One region of the Micromonospora sp. NPDC050187 genome, then DNA from elsewhere that is predicted to be linked to it. Evidence: predicted binding sites of a transcription regulator. Region 1 holds the regulator's gene; each other region holds the start of a gene.
The links. Region 1 encodes HrcA, which represses chaperone genes, less so after heat shock. Its sites were predicted from a motif close to GGTTNGCACNCTCNNNNNGAGNGTGCNAACC; they were not measured.
Positions count from the first base shown of each region.

Region 1 (5,533 bases):
CCTCCACGTGCCCTTCTGCGCCAGTCGCTGCGGCTACTGCGACTTCAACACCTACACCGCCAGCGAACTCGGCGGCGGCGCGAGCCGGGAGACCTACGCCGACACCGTCCTGGTCGAGCTGCGGCTCGCCGCCCGGGTGCTCGGGGACACCCCGCCGCCCCGGGTCGACACCGTCTTCGTCGGTGGCGGCACACCCACCCTGCTCCCCGCCGACGACCTGGCCCGCATCCTGGACGGCATCGACCGCACCTGGGGGCTCGCCGCCGACGCCGAGGTCACCACCGAGGCCAACCCGGAGTCGGTCACGCCGGAGTCGCTGAAGACGCTCCGGGCCGCCGGGTACACCCGCATCTCGCTGGGCATGCAGTCGGCCGCGCCGGGGGTGCTCGCCGTACTCGACCGGAAGCATTCCGCCGGGCGGGCCACCGTCGCCGCGACCGAGGCCCACGACGCCGGGTTCGACCACGTCAACCTCGACCTGATCTACGGTACGCCGGGGGAGCGGGCCGAGGACTTCGCCGCCTCGCTCGACCAGGTGGTCGCCGCCGGGGTGGACCACGTCAGCGCGTACGCCCTGATCGTGGAGGAGGGCACCCGGCTCGCCACCCGGATGCGGCGGGGCGAGCTGGCGTACCCCTCCGACGACGTCGCGGCGGACCGCTACCTGGCTGCGGAGGCCGCCCTCGACGCAGCCGGTTTCTCCTGGTACGAGGTCTCCAACTGGGCCCGGACGCCGGCCGCCCGGTGCCGGCACAACCTGCTCTACTGGACCGGCGGGGACTGGTGGGGCCTCGGCCCGGGGGCGCACAGCCATGTCGGCGGCGTGCGCTGGTGGAACGTGAAGCACCCGAGCGCGTACGCGGCGAAGCTGGCCGCCGGGGAGTCACCCGGCCAGGCGCGGGAGGTCCTCACCGCCGACGAGGCACACATGGAGGACGTGATGCTCCGGCTCCGGCTCGCCTCCGGGCTGCCGCTGGCGGTGCTCGACACCGCCGGCCGGGCCGGTGCCGAGCGGGCCCTCGCCGCCGGGCTGCTCGCCGAGGCCGAGTACGCCGCCGGCCGGGCGGTACTCACCCTGCGTGGCCGGTTGCTCGCCGACGCCGTGGTGCGCGACCTGCTGCCCTGAGACGGTCCCCTCGACACCGTGCTGCGCGACATGGTGCCCGGGAGACGGCCGGCCCCGGAACGGACCGGGGCCGGCCGGGCGGCTCACTTCAGAAAGTTCCGGGTCATCGGGTACTGGTAGAGCAGGTCCTGGTTGGCCTTGAGGGCCGCCATGATGCCGAGCACGATCGGCACGATCGCGAGCACGATCGGCACGAAGGAGAGCAGGCCGCAGGTGATCGCGGCGAGCAGCCAGCCCACCAGGATCGCGATCGCCCAGGTGATCTGGAAGTTGAGCGCGGCGACGGCGTGTGTGCGTACCGCCGGGGACTGCGGGCCCCGGATCAGCAGCACGATCAGCGGCCCGACCCAGCCGAACAGGGTCGCACCGATCACGATGCCGAGCGGCCCGCCGACGTGGGCCAGGATCGCCCAGGTCCGGTCGTCGCCACCGATCGGACCGGGTGCCGGCTGTGGTCCACCCCCGCCCGGCGGCGGGTAGCCACCCGGCCCCCCGGGCGGCGGATGGCCCGCCGGTGACCCCGGCGGCAAGTAACTGCCCTGGTCACCCGGCGGCGGGTAGCCACCCGGGTCACTTGGCAGTGCGTAGCCACCCTGGTCGCCCGGTGGCGGATAACTGCCCTGGTCGCCCGGGGGTGGGTAGCCGGCCTGATGGTCCGGTGGCGGGTAGCCGGTCGCGGCGAAGTGCCCGCCCGACGTCGGGTGGTCGGCCGTCGGGGCGTCGCCGGGCGGACCGTAACCCGCCGTCGACGGCTCCGGGGCGAAGGAGGCGTGGCGCTCCGTCGGCGGCTCGTCGCCCGGCGACCCGTAGCGCTGCGTCGGCGGCTCGTACGACGACGTCGACCAGCTCTCCGTGGGCGGCTCGTACGAATTCGCCGCAAGGTTCTCGGTCGGGGGTTCGTACGACGGCGCGGGGATGTGCTCGGTGGGCGGCTCGGCGTGCTGCTCGGTGGGTGGCTCATGGGGCGACGCGGACCAACCGCCGGGCGGGGTGGACTCGCCGGGTGGGGGATACCCGGACGCCCCGGCCGCGCCGGACAGTGGGGTGGTGGGCTCGTCGGGCATCGACGGGGACCCGGACGGGGCGAGCGGCATGGTCGGCTCCGGCGGGTACCGGCCGGCGTCGCCCACGCCGGGCGGGCGCGGCGGTTCAGTCATACCGGTCACGGTAGGGGCACCGGGCAAGGCACGACCAGCGGGACACCGTCCTGATCACCCGGGAGGACGGCCTACGTGCCGGACGGGGTCCGGGGTACGGGGTCGACACCGATCATCGCGTCCCGGGGGTGCCCCGACGTAGACTGGCACTCGTTACAGTCGAGTGCCAGGAGCATGGTCCGTCGCGCTCGGCGACCGTCGCCGGTCGTCGCCGGGACGGGCACGCAACGCGTGGGCCGGGCGCCGACCGGCGTAGGAGGTGGGGAGAGTGGGGCTCGACGACCGCAAGCTCGCCGTGCTGCGCGCGATCGTCGAGGACTACGTCGCGACGCAGGAGCCGGTCGGCAGCAAGGCGCTGGTCGAGCGGCACCAGCTCGGCGTCTCCCCGGCCACCGTCCGCAACGACATGGCCGTGCTGGAGGAGGAGGGCTACATCCGTCAGCCGCACACCAGCGCCGGACGGGTGCCCACCGACCGTGGCTACCGCCTCTTCGTCGACCGGCTCAGCCGGGTCAAGCCGCTCAGCCCGGCCGAGCGTCGGGCGATCGAGCGGTTCCTGGTCGGCGCGGTCGACCTCGACGACGTCGTCCACCGCACCGTCCGGCTCCTCGCCCAGCTCACCCGCCAGGTGGCCGTGGTGCAGTATCCGAGCCTGGCACGTTCCTCGGTGCGGCACCTGGAGCTGGTGCCGATCTCCACCACCCGGCTGATGCTGGTGATGATCGCCGACACCGGCCGGGTCGAGCAGCGGCTGGTGGAGCTGCCCGCGCCGGTTCCCGCCGACGACGTCACCGACCTGCGTCGCCTGGTCAACGAGAAGCTCTGCGGCACCCGGCTGTCGGACACCCCGCCGCTGGTGCAGGCGTTGGTGGAGGAGGTCAGGGCCGGGCTGCGTCCGGCGATGACCACGCTCGCCACCGTCCTGCTGGAGACCCTGGTCGAACGGCACGAGGAGCGGATCGCGCTGGCCGGCACAGCCAACCTGACCCGGGGTGGTTTGCTCGACTTCCATGGCTCGTTGCGCCCGATCCTCGAGGCGCTCGAGGAGGAGGTCGTGCTGCTCAAGCTGATCGGCGAGGTCGAGCCGAGCACGACCCGGATCCGGATCGGCGACGAGAACGAGATCGACAACCTGCGGGGTACGTCGGTGGTCAGCACGGGATACGGTCCGGGTGCCACCATCGTGGGTGGGCTGGGCGTGCTCGGCCCGACGCGGATGGACTACCCCGGCACCATCGCCACGGTACGTGCCGTGGCACGCTACGTGGGCGAGCTGCTGGCCCAGAACTGACCAGTCAGGGCCGACGGCCGACTCGGGCCGACGACCGGCGCAACGCGAGACGAACATGAGGACACGGAACGCAGTGGCCAGGGACTACTACGGCATCCTCGGCGTCAGCCGGGAAGCCTCCGACGACGAGATCAAGCGTGCCTACCGCAAGCTGGCGCGGCAGTTCCACCCGGACGTCAATCCGGACCCGGAGGCCCAGGAGAAGTTCAAGGACATCAACGCCGCGTACGAGGTCCTCTCGGACGACCGGAAGCGGCAGATCGTCGACCTGGGTGGCGACCCGCTCGCCCCGGGCGGGGGCGGGGCCGGTCCGGGCGGGCCGGGCGGTGCCGGACCGTTCGTCGGTTTCCAGGACATCATGGACGCGTTCTTCGGCGGGGCCACCGGCTCGCGGGGGCCGCGTCCGCGCACCCGTCCGGGCGCCGACGCGATCCTGCGGCTGGAGCTGGACCTGAACGAGACGGCGTTCGGCGTCGAGGCGCCGATCACCGTCGACACCGCCGTGCTCTGCACCACCTGCTCCGGCGCGGGCACGGCTGCCGGCACCCACCTGGCCACCTGCGAGGCGTGTGGTGGCCGGGGCGAGGTGCAGTCGGTGCAGCGCACCTTCCTCGGCCAGGTCGTCTCGGCCCGGCCCTGCACGGTCTGCCAGGGGCACGGCACCACGATCCCGCACCCCTGCCCGACCTGCGCCGGCGACGGCCGGGTCCGCACCCGCCGTTCGCTGACCGTCAAGATCCCCGCCGGGGTGGAGGACGGCATGCGGATCCGTCTCGCCCAGCAGGGTGAGGTCGGTCCGGGGGGCGGCACCGCCGGCGACCTCTACGTCGAGATCCACGAACGGCCGCACGACGTCTACTCCCGCAAGGGCGACGACCTGCACTGCCGGGTGACGGTGCCGATGACCGCAGCGGCGCTCGGCACCCGGCTGACCATCAAGACCCTGGACAGCGAGGAGATCGTCGACGTCAAGGCGGGCACCCAGCCGGGCAGCACGATGCGGTTGCGCGCCCGGGGCGTACCGCACCTGCGCGGCACCGGCCGGGGCGACCTCTACGTCCACCTCGACGTGCGGACCCCGACCAAGCTCGACGCCGACCAGGAGCGGATGCTGCGCGATTTCGCCAAGACCCGGGGCGAGGAGGTCGCCGAGCTGAGCAAGCAGGGCGGCTTCTTCTCCCGGATGCGGGACGCGTTCAACGGGCACGGCTGAGTGTCGGCGCCGCTGTTCCTGGTCGAGTCGCTGCCCGTCGCCGACACGCTGACCCTGGACGGCCCGGAGGGCCACCACGCGGCCACCGTGCAACGGCTCCGGGTCGGCGAGGAACTGCTGCTCGCCGACGGTCGGGGCGGCACGGCCGCCGCCGTGGTCACCACCGTCGGCCGGGGCACCCTCGACCTGACCGTCACCTCGCGGGGGTACGTCGACGCGGCGGTGCCCCGGATCGTGGTGGTGCAGGGCATCGCCAAGGGCGACCGGGGCGAGCTGGCCGTCCAGGCGATGACCGAGGTGGGCGTGGACGAGATCGTCCCCTGGGCGGCGTCCCGCTCGGTGACGCAGTGGCGTGGCGAGCGGGGCGTACGGGCCCGGGAGAAGTGGGCCGCGACCGCCCGGGAGGCGGCCAAGCAGGCCCGTCGAGCATGGCTGCCGGTGGTGGCCGGCGCACCGGACGAGTCGACGGCGACGGTGGCCGCCCGGATCTCCGGTGCCGCCGCCGGGTTCGTGCTGCACGAGGAGGCCCAGGACCGGCTGACCACCGTCGAGCTGCCTCCGGCCGGCGAGGTCGTGCTGGTGGTGGGGCCGGAGGGTGGGATCGCCCCGGCCGAGCTGGACGCCTTCCGCGCCGCCGGTGGCCGTCCGGTGCGGCTCGGGCCGGCGGTGCTGCGTACCTCGACCGCCGGCATGGCCGCGCTCAGCGTGCTCGCCACCCGCCTCGCCCGCTGGTAACCCACCCCACC
Region 1 is NZ_JBITJH010000025.1:57,768-63,300, forward strand. It holds gene hemW (radical SAM family heme chaperone HemW) at 1-1,126, shown strand, start outside; gene ACIBJE_RS27665 (DUF4870 domain-containing protein) at 1,210-2,283, opposite strand; gene hrcA (heat-inducible transcriptional repressor HrcA) at 2,552-3,574, shown strand; gene dnaJ (molecular chaperone DnaJ) at 3,648-4,787, shown strand; gene ACIBJE_RS27680 (16S rRNA (uracil(1498)-N(3))-methyltransferase) at 4,788-5,522, shown strand.

Region 2 (5,533 bases), on a different contig from region 1:
GGGCCGTGGTGCAGGCGGAACTCCCACGCGTAGAACCGGTCCCAGTTGATCGACCAGGTCATCAGCCCCCGGAAGGCCGGGTTGGTCCCGCTGCGCGGCGCGTACGACCCGCAGCTCTGCCCCTTCACCAGGCAATTCACTGCGGCCTGTACCCCGGCCGGGGCGAGGTAGCCGTTGCCGGCGCTGGGGGAGGAGGGTGCCCCGAAGGCCACCTGGTCCTCACGCAGCGCCGGGAAGATCCGGTCGGGGTTGCCGGCGACCGGGAAGCCGGCCAGCAGCATGTCCGTCATCGCGATGTGGAAGTCCGCGCTGCCCATCGTGTGGTACTGGTTGTCCAGTCCCATGATCGGTCCCGAGTTGTAGTCCTGGACGTGCAGTACGGTGAGGTCGTTGCGCAGTGCGTGGATCACCGGCAGGTACGACCCGGAGCGCGGGTCCTGCCCGCCCCACGGGCCCTGCCCGTAGTACTGGTAGCCGAGCTGGACGAAGAACGTCTCCGGCGCCATGGTGAGCACGAAGTTGGCCCCGTACCGCTGCTTGAGGGTGCGGATCGCCGAGATCAGGTTGACGATCACCGGCGTGGTCGGGTTGCGGAAGTCAGTGTCCCCGGCGTCCAGGTAGAGCGAGTGACCCTCGAAGTCGATGTCGAGGCCGTTCAGGCCGTACCGGTCGATGATGGCCGACACCGACCGGACGAAGGTGTCCCGGGCGGCGGTGGTGGTGAGCTGGACCTGACCGTTCTGTCCGCCGATGGAGAGCAGCACCTTCTTGCCCTGCGCCTGCTTGGCACGGATCGCCGAGACGAACTGGGCCTCCGTCTCCACTCCCGGGCACTCGGTCGCCGGGCAGAGCTGGAAACGGATGTCGCCCGAAGTGACCGTGGTCGGCTCACCGAAGGCCAGGTTGATGATGTCCCAGTCCGCCGGCACGTCGGCCATCCGCAGGTAGCCCGAGCCGTTGGCGAAGCTGGCGTGCAGGTAGCCGATCAGCGCGTGCCGGGGCAGCCCGCCGGGCGGCGGGGTGGTCGGCGGCGGAGTGGTCGGCGGCGGGGTCGTGGGCGGTGGGGTGGTGGGGGGCGGGGTCGTGGGCGGTGGGGTGGTGGGGGGCGGGGTCGTGGGCGGCGGGGTGGTCGGCGGGCCGCCGGTGCAGGGCGCGCCGTTGATCGTGCAGTTGGTGGGGGAGCCGGAGCCGGTGGCCAGGAAGCCGAACGACACCGAGGCGCCGGGTGCGACGGTGCCGTTCCACGAACGGTTGGTGAAGGTGTGCCGCCCGCCGGCGCTGGTCAGCGTGGCGTCCCAGTAGGAGCCGAGGGTGGTGCCGGTCGGCAGGGTGAAGGCGACCTGCCAGCTGGTGATGCTGGTCGGGCCGCCGTTGGTGACGGTGTAGCGCCCCTCCCATCCGGTGCCCCAGTCGGCGGTCTTGACGAAGGTGGCGGTCGGACCGGCGGCCTGGGCCGGTGCGGCGACGACGAGGGTGGTGGCGGTGATGGCGGCGAGGGCCGCGACGGCGGCCAGCAGCGGTCTCGGGACAGGGCGACGCATCCGGACCTCCCGGTAGGAGAGCCGTCGGATCGACGGATGCCTAATTATTAGGATTGTTAACTGTAATTGTCCAGGTGTGCCGGTGATCGGCTCGGTCCCGGCGGTGGACCGGGAGTGGTGGCGGCGTGGGTGGTCGCCCGCCGGGGTGGCGAAGGGTTCCGGTCGGGGCGACGCGCCCCGCCGTCGTTGGCACTCTCCTTGACGGAGTGCTAGCGGCGGCCTAATCTGCGATTAGCACTCTCCCATCGAGGGTGCCAGCTTCCGGGCCTCGCCCGGGGGTTGAACGCCAGGCGGACCGGCACCCGCGACGACGGCCCCGCCCGGTGGCATGTGGCAGATTGACGCTGGTCGGCCCCGCCGACCGGTAACGAAACCAAGTACCCCAGGAGGGTATGCCCGTGACTACCGCGACCAAGGTTGCGATCAAGCCGCTCGAGGACCGGATCCTGGTCCAGGCGAACGAGGCTGAGACCACCACGGCGTCGGGCATCGTGATCCCCGACACCGCCAAGGAGAAGCCGCAGGAGGGCACCGTCCTCGCTGTCGGCCCGGGCCGCGTCGACGACAAGGGCAACCGGATCCCGGTTGACGTGCAGGTCGGCGACACCGTCATCTACTCGAAGTACGGCGGCACCGAGGTCAAGTACGCCGGCGAGGAGTACCTGGTGCTCTCCGCCCGCGACGTCCTCGCGGTCATCGAGAAGTAACCAACCGATCAGTGTCGCTGCCCCGGTCCGGCTCGCCGGGCCGGGGCAGCAACGCTTCGAAGGGATATTGATGGCGAAGATCCTGAGCTTCTCGGATGACGCCCGGCACCTGCTCGAGCACGGTGTCAACGCCCTCGCGGACGCGGTCAAGGTCACTCTCGGCCCGCGCGGGCGCAACGTCGTCCTGGACAAGAAATTCGGTGCGCCGACGATCACCAACGATGGGGTCACCATCGCCAAGGAGATCGAGCTCACCAACCCGTACGAGAACCTCGGCGCGCAGCTGGTCAAGGAGGTGGCGACCAAGACCAACGACGTCGCCGGCGACGGGACCACCACCGCCACCGTGCTCGCCCAGGCCATGGTCCGCGAGGGCCTGCGCAACGTGACCGCCGGGACCAACCCGGCCGGCCTCAAGCGCGGCATCGACGCGGCGGCGGCCAAGGTCTCCGAGGCCCTGCTCGACCGGGCCGTCGAGGTGGCCGACAAGACGTCGATCGCCCACGTGGCGACGATCTCGGCGCAGGACGCCACCATCGGCGAGCTGATCGCCGAGGCGATGGAGAAGGTCGGCCGGGACGGTGTCATCACCGTCGAGGAGGGCTCCGCCCTGCACACCGAGCTGGAGGTGACCGAGGGCCTCCAGTTCGACAAGGGCTTCATCTCGCCGAACTTCGTGACCGACCTGGAGTCGCAGGAAGCGGTCCTGGAGAACCCGTACATCCTGATCACCACGCAGAAGATCTCGGCGATCGAGGAGCTGCTGCCGCTGCTGGAGAAGGTCCTCGCCGACAGCAAGCCGCTGCTGATCGTCGCCGAGGACGTCGAGGGCCAGGCGCTCTCCACGCTGGTGGTCAACGCGCTGCGCAAGACCATCAAGGTCTGCGCGGTCAAGGCCCCGGGCTTCGGTGACCGTCGCAAGGCGATGCTCCAGGACATGGCGATCCAGACCGGCGCCGAGCTGGTCGCGCCGGAGCTGGGTTACAAGCTCGACCAGATCGGGCTGGAGGCGCTCGGCACCGCCCGCCGCGTGGTCGTCGACAAGGAGAACACCACCATCGTCGACGGTGGCGGTCAGGACACCGAGGTCGCCGACCGGGTCGCGCAGATCCGCAAGGAGATCGAGGCGTCGGACTCCGAGTGGGACCGGGAGAAGCTGGCCGAGCGGCTGGCGAAGCTCTCCGGTGGCGTCGCCGTCATCAAGGTGGGCGCGGCGACCGAGGTCGAGATGAAGGAGCGCAAGCACCGCATCGAGGACGCCATCGCGGCGACCAAGGCCGCGGTCGAGGAGGGCACGGTGCCCGGCGGCGGTGCCGCCCTCGCGCAGATCCTCCCGACGCTCGACGACGACCTCGGCTTCACCGGCGAGGAGAAGGTCGGCGTCTCGATCGTGCGCAAGGCGCTGGTCGAGCCGCTGCGCTGGATCGCCCAGAACGCCGGCCACGACGGCTACGTCGTCGTGCAGAAGGTCATCGGCCAGGAGTGGGGCCACGGCCTCGACGCCGCCACCGGGCAGTACGTCGACCTGGTCGGCAACGGCATCATCGACCCGGTGAAGGTGACCCGCAACGCGGTCACCAACGCCGCGTCCATCGCCGGCCTGCTGCTCACCACCGAGAGCCTGGTGGTGGAGAAGCCGGAGAAGGCCGAGCCGGCCGCCGGTGGCCACGGGCACTCCCACGGCCACGGCCACGGCCACCAGCACGGCCCCGGCTTCTGAGCCGTCCGCGACACGGTACGGCGGGTGCGCCGCTCCCCCGGGGCATCCGCCGGCACCTCGGACCGCAGGGCACGCCGTCCCCGTGACGGCGTGCCCTGCGTCGTACCACGGGGCTCAGCCGGCGTCGCCGGGCACGTCCCGCCAGGCGGTCCCGGGGTCGAGCAGGGATGCCCAGGAGGGGTGGTACCCCGGCGCGCGGCGGTCCAGTTCCGTCCGGAGGTCGCCGAGGTGCAGGCTGTTGTAGCGGGAGGACGGGTACCAGTCCGGCCAGGAGTCGTGACGTCGCTCGACGGCGTACCCCTCCGGCGTGGTCGCCAGGCGGAGGAAGAACCAGCGTCCGCACTCGGGGTGGCTCTCCGCCGTCCGTAGCTCACGGGTCAGGCCGGACAGCTCCTTGAACCCCTGCCAGTCGGTCTCCCCGGTGAGGGCACGTGGGGGCTGCGGCCCCGGCTGCGTGCCGAGGCTGGTGTCGGTGGCCACCACGACCAGGGTGCAGCGCCCGTCGCCGGCCGGTGCCTGCGCGCGGACCCAATCCACCAGCGCGGCCAGTTCCGGGGAGTGCGCCGGCTCGGGCCGCTGCCGCTCCGGCTCCTCGCGCATCGCGGCCCGGACCAGGTCCTCGTGCCCGTCGTCGCTGAGCGTCCGTACCCGCCGGGCCGGGACGGCGGTGCCGGCCGGAACGGCCGGCGGGGTCCGGCCGCCGGGGGTGATCCCGGCGGCGTCCGCGACGGCCAGGGCGGCGGTCAGGTCGACGGCGTCGGCCGGGAACCGGCCGAGCAGCCCGGAAAGGGCCTCCGCGTCGAGGGCGCACGCCTCGGCGGCGGCGAGCAGGCGGGCGGCGGCCCCGGCCACGTCGTCCCGCTCGGCCGGGTCGTCCCGCTCGTGTTCACCCCACTCGAAGACCACGTTTACGAGTTCGAGTCGGGCCCGTTCCTCGTCGAGCACCGCCCGGGCGGTGGCGACCAGGCCGTCCGACACGTCGTCCGGGTACGGCACCCGGGACCAGACCCCGTCGTCGTACCAGTAGACGTAGCCGAGCTGGTCGTCGGCCTGCCAGCGGAGCAGCTCCGGCCAGGGCAGCCAGGCGGGAGCCCCGGCGAGCAGGTCGATCGGGGGCGTGGCGGTCACCGTCTCGCTGTACTCGTGGTCGTACCCGAAGAGCACCGCCCGTCCGCCGTCGACCAGCACCAGGCGGGACCGGTTCCCGCCGTGGTCGTCGTGGTGGGCGCCGTCGGCGGCGCACCAGTAGACGTCGTCGACGCCGAGCGCGGTGAGGGCACCGGCGAACAGGGCCCACCGGTTCCAGAGCAGGTCAGGTACGGGGAGATCGGATGACATCCGGCCATGCTGCCCGACAGCACGCTGCCGCGCCCCCGGCAGGGGCACGGCAGCGGTGGTCCTGGTCGGCGCCTCAGGCGATCTTGCGCTGGGCGGGCACGGTCGACTTGTGCGGGCGGCCGAGGCGGGCCTCCAGCCGGGCGACGTCCACCCGGCTGCGCCGCCGGTCGGCCAGGTCCTCCCAGCCGATGGCGAGCAGGCGGAGGCGCTCGGACTCGCTGAAGCCG
Region 2 is NZ_JBITJH010000008.1:184,287-189,819, forward strand. It holds gene ACIBJE_RS15435 (chitinase) at 1-1,541, opposite strand, end outside; gene groES (co-chaperone GroES) at 1,934-2,248, shown strand; gene groL (chaperonin GroEL) at 2,319-3,968, shown strand; gene ACIBJE_RS15450 (hypothetical protein) at 4,083-5,306, opposite strand; gene ACIBJE_RS15455 (WhiB family transcriptional regulator) at 5,380-5,533, opposite strand, start outside.
Region 2: a site for HrcA is predicted at 1,771-1,801, ahead of groES (co-chaperone GroES). Genes of this name have one in related genera too.

Region 3 (5,533 bases), on a different contig from region 1:
GACTGGCGCTGGTGATCGGCTGCAACACCTTCCCGACCTGGAACTCGTACCCCGGTCTCTTCGCCTCGCTGGTCACCGGCAACCCGGTGCTGGTGAAGCCGCACCCGCGCGCGGTGCTGCCCCTGGCGATCACCGTGCAGGTGGCCCGGGAGGTGCTCGCCGAGGCCGGCTTCGACCCGAACCTGGTGCTGCTCGCGGCCGAGGCCCCGGGCGAGAAGCTCGCCTCCGACCTGGCCCTGCACCCGGCTGTGAAGATCGTCGACTTCACCGGCTCCACCGAGTACGGCGACTGGCTGGAGCAGCACGCCCGCCAGGCCTCGGTCTACACCGAGAAGGCCGGACTGAACACGGTGGTGATCGACTCCACCGACGACTTCGCCGGCATGTGCCGCAACCTCGGGTTCACGCTGGTGCTCTACAGCGGCCAGATGTGCACCACCTCGCAGAACATCCTCGTCCCGGCCGACGGCATCACCACCGACCAGGGGCACAAGAGCTTCGACGAGGTGGCCGCCGGGATCGCCGCGGCGGTGGGCAAGCTCACCGCGGACCCGGCCCGTGCCGTCGAGCTGACCGGTGCGATCGTCAACGACGGGGTGCTGGAGCGGCTGGACGAGGCGGCCAAGCTCGGTGACGTCGTGCTGGAGTCGCGTCCGCTGGAGCACCCGGCGCACCCGGACGCGGTCGTGCGTACGCCGACCATCGTCAAGCTCGACGCGGACGCCACGGCGACGTACGGCCGGGAGTGGTTCGGCCCGATCTCGTTCGTCATCGCCACCGGCTCGACCGCACAGAGCCTGGAGATCCTCCGCACCATGGTGGGGAAGAAGGGCGCGCTGACCGCCGCCGTCTACTCCACCGACGAGGCGGTGCTCGACGCGGCCGAGGCGGCGGCGATCGAGGTCGGGGTGCACCTGTCGTGCAACCTGACCGGTGGGGTCTTCGTCAACCAGTCGGCGGCGTACTCCGACTTCCACGCCAGCGGTGCCAACCCGGCCGCCAACGCCGCCCTGACCGACGGCGCGTACGTGGCGAACCGGTTCCGCGTGGTGCAGAGCCGCCGCCACACCGCCTGACCGGGCTTGGTCGGCCGGCTTGGTCGGTAGCCCGCCGGTTCGGTCGGTAGCCCGCTGGATTGGTTGGTAGCCCGCTGGATTGGTTGGTAGCAGGGGGCCCTTCTTACCGTTTTTTGCGTAGGAAGGGTCCCCTGCAACCACTCGGGCGGCGCGTGGAGGAGCGAGGTTCTGCTGCCCGCTCAGGCGGGGCGGCGCATCTGGAGTTCCCGCATCGACGGGATCGTGGGGTGCGGCACGCGTACGCCGGTGTCGGTGAAGCCCAGCCGCAGGTACGACCGGTAGGCGCGGTCGTTGCCGACCACCACCTCCAGCATCAGCTCCGGTCGCCCGCACGCCCGCGACCAGCGACCGACTTCGTCGATCAGGTCGGCGAGCAGCCCCGTGCCGCGCCAGGCGGGGGTGACGTAGACCCCGAAGACCACGGTCAGGCCCGCCTCGTGCGGCGAGGCGACACCCCCGGCGTGCCCGACCAGGCGGCCACCGGGGTCGGCGACGAATTGCGCCGTGTGCGAGCCGGTCGAGGTGTACGCGATCCGGGCGGCGTACTCGGCGTGCGGGCGGGCGGCGGCGTCCGCGAGGGTCTCCAGGAAGGCCAGCGGAGCGTCCGCGAGCATCTCCAACCGCAGGGCTCGCATGCGGGCGGCGTCGGTCGGGCGGACCCGGCGGACGGTGGGTACGCCTGCCGTCGGCCCGGCCGGATTCCGCGTCATGTCCGAATGCCTACCGCAATGATGGCCGCCGATGCGATCCCGGGTCGAGAGCCGCCCGATATGCCCAGGTTTGTGATCGTGCGCTGCGGTCACGCTTCGTGTAGCGTGCGATTTCGGTCACCGAACATCGGCCGCTCCGGGCCGGTGAGGAAAGCGGTGGTCCCGATGCCGATCGGACCGGCGTCGGGGGTTGCGTGTCGCCCAGCGAAGTGAGGAAGTGCACCGTGGCGCAAGGCACCGTCAAGTGGTTCAACGCCGAAAAGGGCTACGGCTTCATCGCCGTCGACGGAGGGCAGGACGTCTTCGTCCACTTCTCCGCGATCGAGATGGACGGCTACAAGGCGCTGGACGACGGGCAGCGGGTCGAGTTCGAGATCGCTCAGGGGCAGAAGGGGCCGCAGGCCGAGCGGGTGCGCGTCATCGCCTGAGTTGACCACGTGGGGCGACGCTGAGGTGTCGCCACCCACGGCGGGGCAACGCCACGGGCGCTCCGGTGGACAACCGCGGCGAGGTCCACGGCCGATCCGTCCCCTCCGTTCCCCCGTTCCCTCCTTTCCCTCAGGGCCTGCCCCGGATCCGATCCCTGTCGGAGCCGGGCGCGCCCCCGTCCGCCGGTCCGTTCCGGCGGCTCACCCGAGCCGCCGGCCCGACGCGAGTTACGGCATGTCGGGGTGTCCCTCCGTACGGGCGCCCCGATATGCCGCATACGGCGTCGCATCCCCCGTCGTGGGGGTCGCTCGCTCCCGTGCCGTCCGCCTCGTGGGGCGTCCCGCTGATCCGGCACTTCCTCCCTCTCCACGTCGAGCATGAAGTGGACGTGTCCAGAGAGGTCGAGTTTCCCGTCAAGGCCATGATCTTCGCGTGGCCCGGTGCGGCGTGGCCCGGTGCCGCGTGGGCCGGCCGGTGGGAGCGCCGGACGGAGGCATCGTGCTTGCACTCGGCAGGGGAGAGTGCTAAACAAGTCATTGGCACTCGCATGGCGTGAGTGCCAATGGTCGGGGCGGTAGGGCCACGGTCGCGCGGCATCGAGTCGTGTGGCACATGGCCGGTCGTCGCGGGCTATCCGGCCCGGCCGAGGAGACGTCGTCGTCGCCAGGTGGCGACGTCCCAAGGTGCGTACACCAGGCGGCCCATCCGGGACACACACTCGGGTGGCCCGTGAGTGTCCAGGAGGACAACGCCGTATGGCCAAGATGATCGCGTTCGACGAAGAGGCCCGTCGCGGCCTCGAGCGGGGCATGAACCAGCTCGCCGACGCTGTGAAGGTGACGCTCGGCCCCAAGGGCCGCAACGTCGTGCTCGAGAAGAAGTGGGGTGCCCCCACCATCACCAACGATGGTGTGAGCATCGCCAAGGAGATCGAGCTCGAGGACCCGTACGAGAAGATCGGCGCTGAGCTGGTCAAGGAGGTCGCCAAGAAGACCGACGACGTTGCCGGTGACGGCACGACGACGGCGACCGTCCTGGCCCAGGCCCTCGTCCGCGAGGGTCTGCGCAACGTGGCTGCCGGCGCCAACCCGATTGCCCTGAAGCGGGGTATCGAGGCCGCGGTCGCGAACGTCTCGGAGGAGCTGTCCAAGCTCGCCAAGGACGTGGAGACCAAGGAGCAGATCGCCTCCACCGCCTCCATCTCGGCCGGTGACACCAGCGTCGGCGAGATCATCGCCGAGGCGATGGACAAGGTCGGCAAGGAAGGCGTCATCACCGTCGAGGAGAGCAACACCTTCGGCTTGGAGCTTGAGCTCACCGAGGGCATGCGCTTCGACAAGGGCTACATCTCCGCCTACTTCATGACCGACCCGGAGCGTATGGAGGCCGTCTTCGACGACCCGTACATCCTGATCGTCAACAGCAAGATCTCGTCGGTGAAGGACCTGCTCCCGATCCTGGAGAAGGTCATGCAGGGCGGCAAGCCGCTGCTGATCATCGCCGAGGACATCGAGGGCGAGGCCCTGGCCACCCTCGTCGTCAACAAGGTCCGGGGCACCTTCAAGTCGGTCGCCGTCAAGGCGCCGGGCTTCGGTGACCGCCGCAAGGCCATGCTGGGCGACATCGCCATCCTCACCGGTGGCCAGGTCATCAGCGAGGAGATCGGCCTCAAGCTGGACGCCGCCGACGTCGAGATGCTGGGCCGCGCCCGCAAGGTCGTCGTGACCAAGGACGAGACCACCATCGTCGATGGTGCCGGTGACGCCGAGCAGATCCAGGGCCGGGTCAACCAGATCCGGGCCGAGATCGACAAGAGCGACTCCGACTACGACCGTGAGAAGCTGCAGGAGCGGCTGGCCAAGCTGGCCGGTGGCGTTGCGGTGATCAAGGTCGGCGCGGCCACCGAGGTCGAGCTGAAGGAGCGCAAGCACCGCATCGAGGACGCCGTTCGCAACGCGAAGGCCGCCGTCGAGGAGGGCATCGTCCCGGGTGGTGGTGTCGCGCTGGTGCAGGCCGGCAAGACCGCCTTCGACAAGCTGGACCTCGTCGGCGACGAGGCGACCGGTGCGCAGATCGTCAAGATCGCGCTGGACGCCCCGCTGCGGCAGATCGCCGTCAACGCCGGCCTGGAGGGTGGCGTCGTCGTCGAGCGGGTCCGCAACCTCGACGCGGGTCACGGCCTCAACGCCGCGACCGGTGAGTACGTCGACCTGCTGGCCGCGGGCATCATCGACCCGGCCAAGGTGACCCGGTCGGCGCTGCAGAACGCCGCGTCGATCGCGGCGCTCTTCCTCACCACCGAGGCTGTCGTCGCGGACAAGCCGGAGAAGACCCCGGCTGCCCCGGCTGGCCCGGGTGGCGGGGACATGGACTTCTGAGTCCGGTTCCGACACACGCCGAAGGGGCGGGCCGCGTCAGCGGTCCGCCCCTTCCGCTGTCTGCGGCCGGCCCGCCCGGTCCGGTCCGGTCATGTCGGCAGGGGGCGTCGTCGGCCCGGACGGTGGTCCGGCGGGTCGGTCCCGACGGGCGCGTCCACCATCTCCAACGGTTCACCGGCTGTCGGCTCGGTGCCGGCGGACATCTCCACCAGTTGTTCGGCGTCGCCGTAGTCCAGCCAGTCGATCGGCAGGTGGCCGGACAGGTCACCGACGGGTGCCCAGGCGGTGTCGTCGGCGGGTTCGTCGTCCATCCTCATGACTGCCTCCTCCTGCCGAAACGGTAGGAGATCCACGGCGGGGCCCGGGGTGGAACGGGACTATTCAGGTTCCTGCCCGGTTTGCGTACGATCGGGGCTGATGTCCTTCCGGTAGAGCAGGAAGACCCGCTCGATCCGGGCACCCGCGCTGCCCGAGTAGAACGGCACCGGGCCCACCCAGCCGATCTGGGCGCGCGCGATCCCGGCGGCCCGCTGGTCCCGCAGGCAACGCCGCAGCAGCACGCTCCCGATCCCCGAACCGACCGCCGCCGGATCGGTGCCCATCGGCCCGAACCAGCTCGGGCGGGAGGACCCCCAGGCGGCGAAACCGACCACCGCCCCGTCGCGCCACGCCACATGGCACCCCGCCCCGGCACGTCCCACCGAGCCGACCAGTTCACGGTCCCAGGCACCGCCGAAGGTGTCGCGGGCGAACGCGGTCAGCGCCGGCAGGTCGGCCGGTTCCGCCCGGCGTACCGTCACGCCCACAGTGGCCAGCCGCCGCTCCGCCTCCGTCGTGGAGCGCAGCGCGGGCGAGTCGTCGTACGACAGGTCTGCGGTCATGTTCCAGGCGGTCCGGTCCTGGCGGTAGCCCAGCGCCAGCACGGCGCAGACCGCCGGGG
Region 3 is NZ_JBITJH010000022.1:58,988-64,520, reverse strand. It holds gene paaN (phenylacetic acid degradation protein PaaN) at 1-1,076, shown strand, start outside; gene ACIBJE_RS26440 (GNAT family N-acetyltransferase) at 1,256-1,786, opposite strand; gene ACIBJE_RS26435 (cold-shock protein) at 2,011-2,214, shown strand; gene groL (chaperonin GroEL) at 2,971-4,593, shown strand; gene ACIBJE_RS26425 (hypothetical protein) at 4,683-4,904, opposite strand; gene ACIBJE_RS26420 (GNAT family N-acetyltransferase) at 4,971-5,533, opposite strand, start outside.
Region 3: a site for HrcA is predicted at 2,750-2,780, ahead of groL (chaperonin GroEL). Genes of this name have one in related genera too.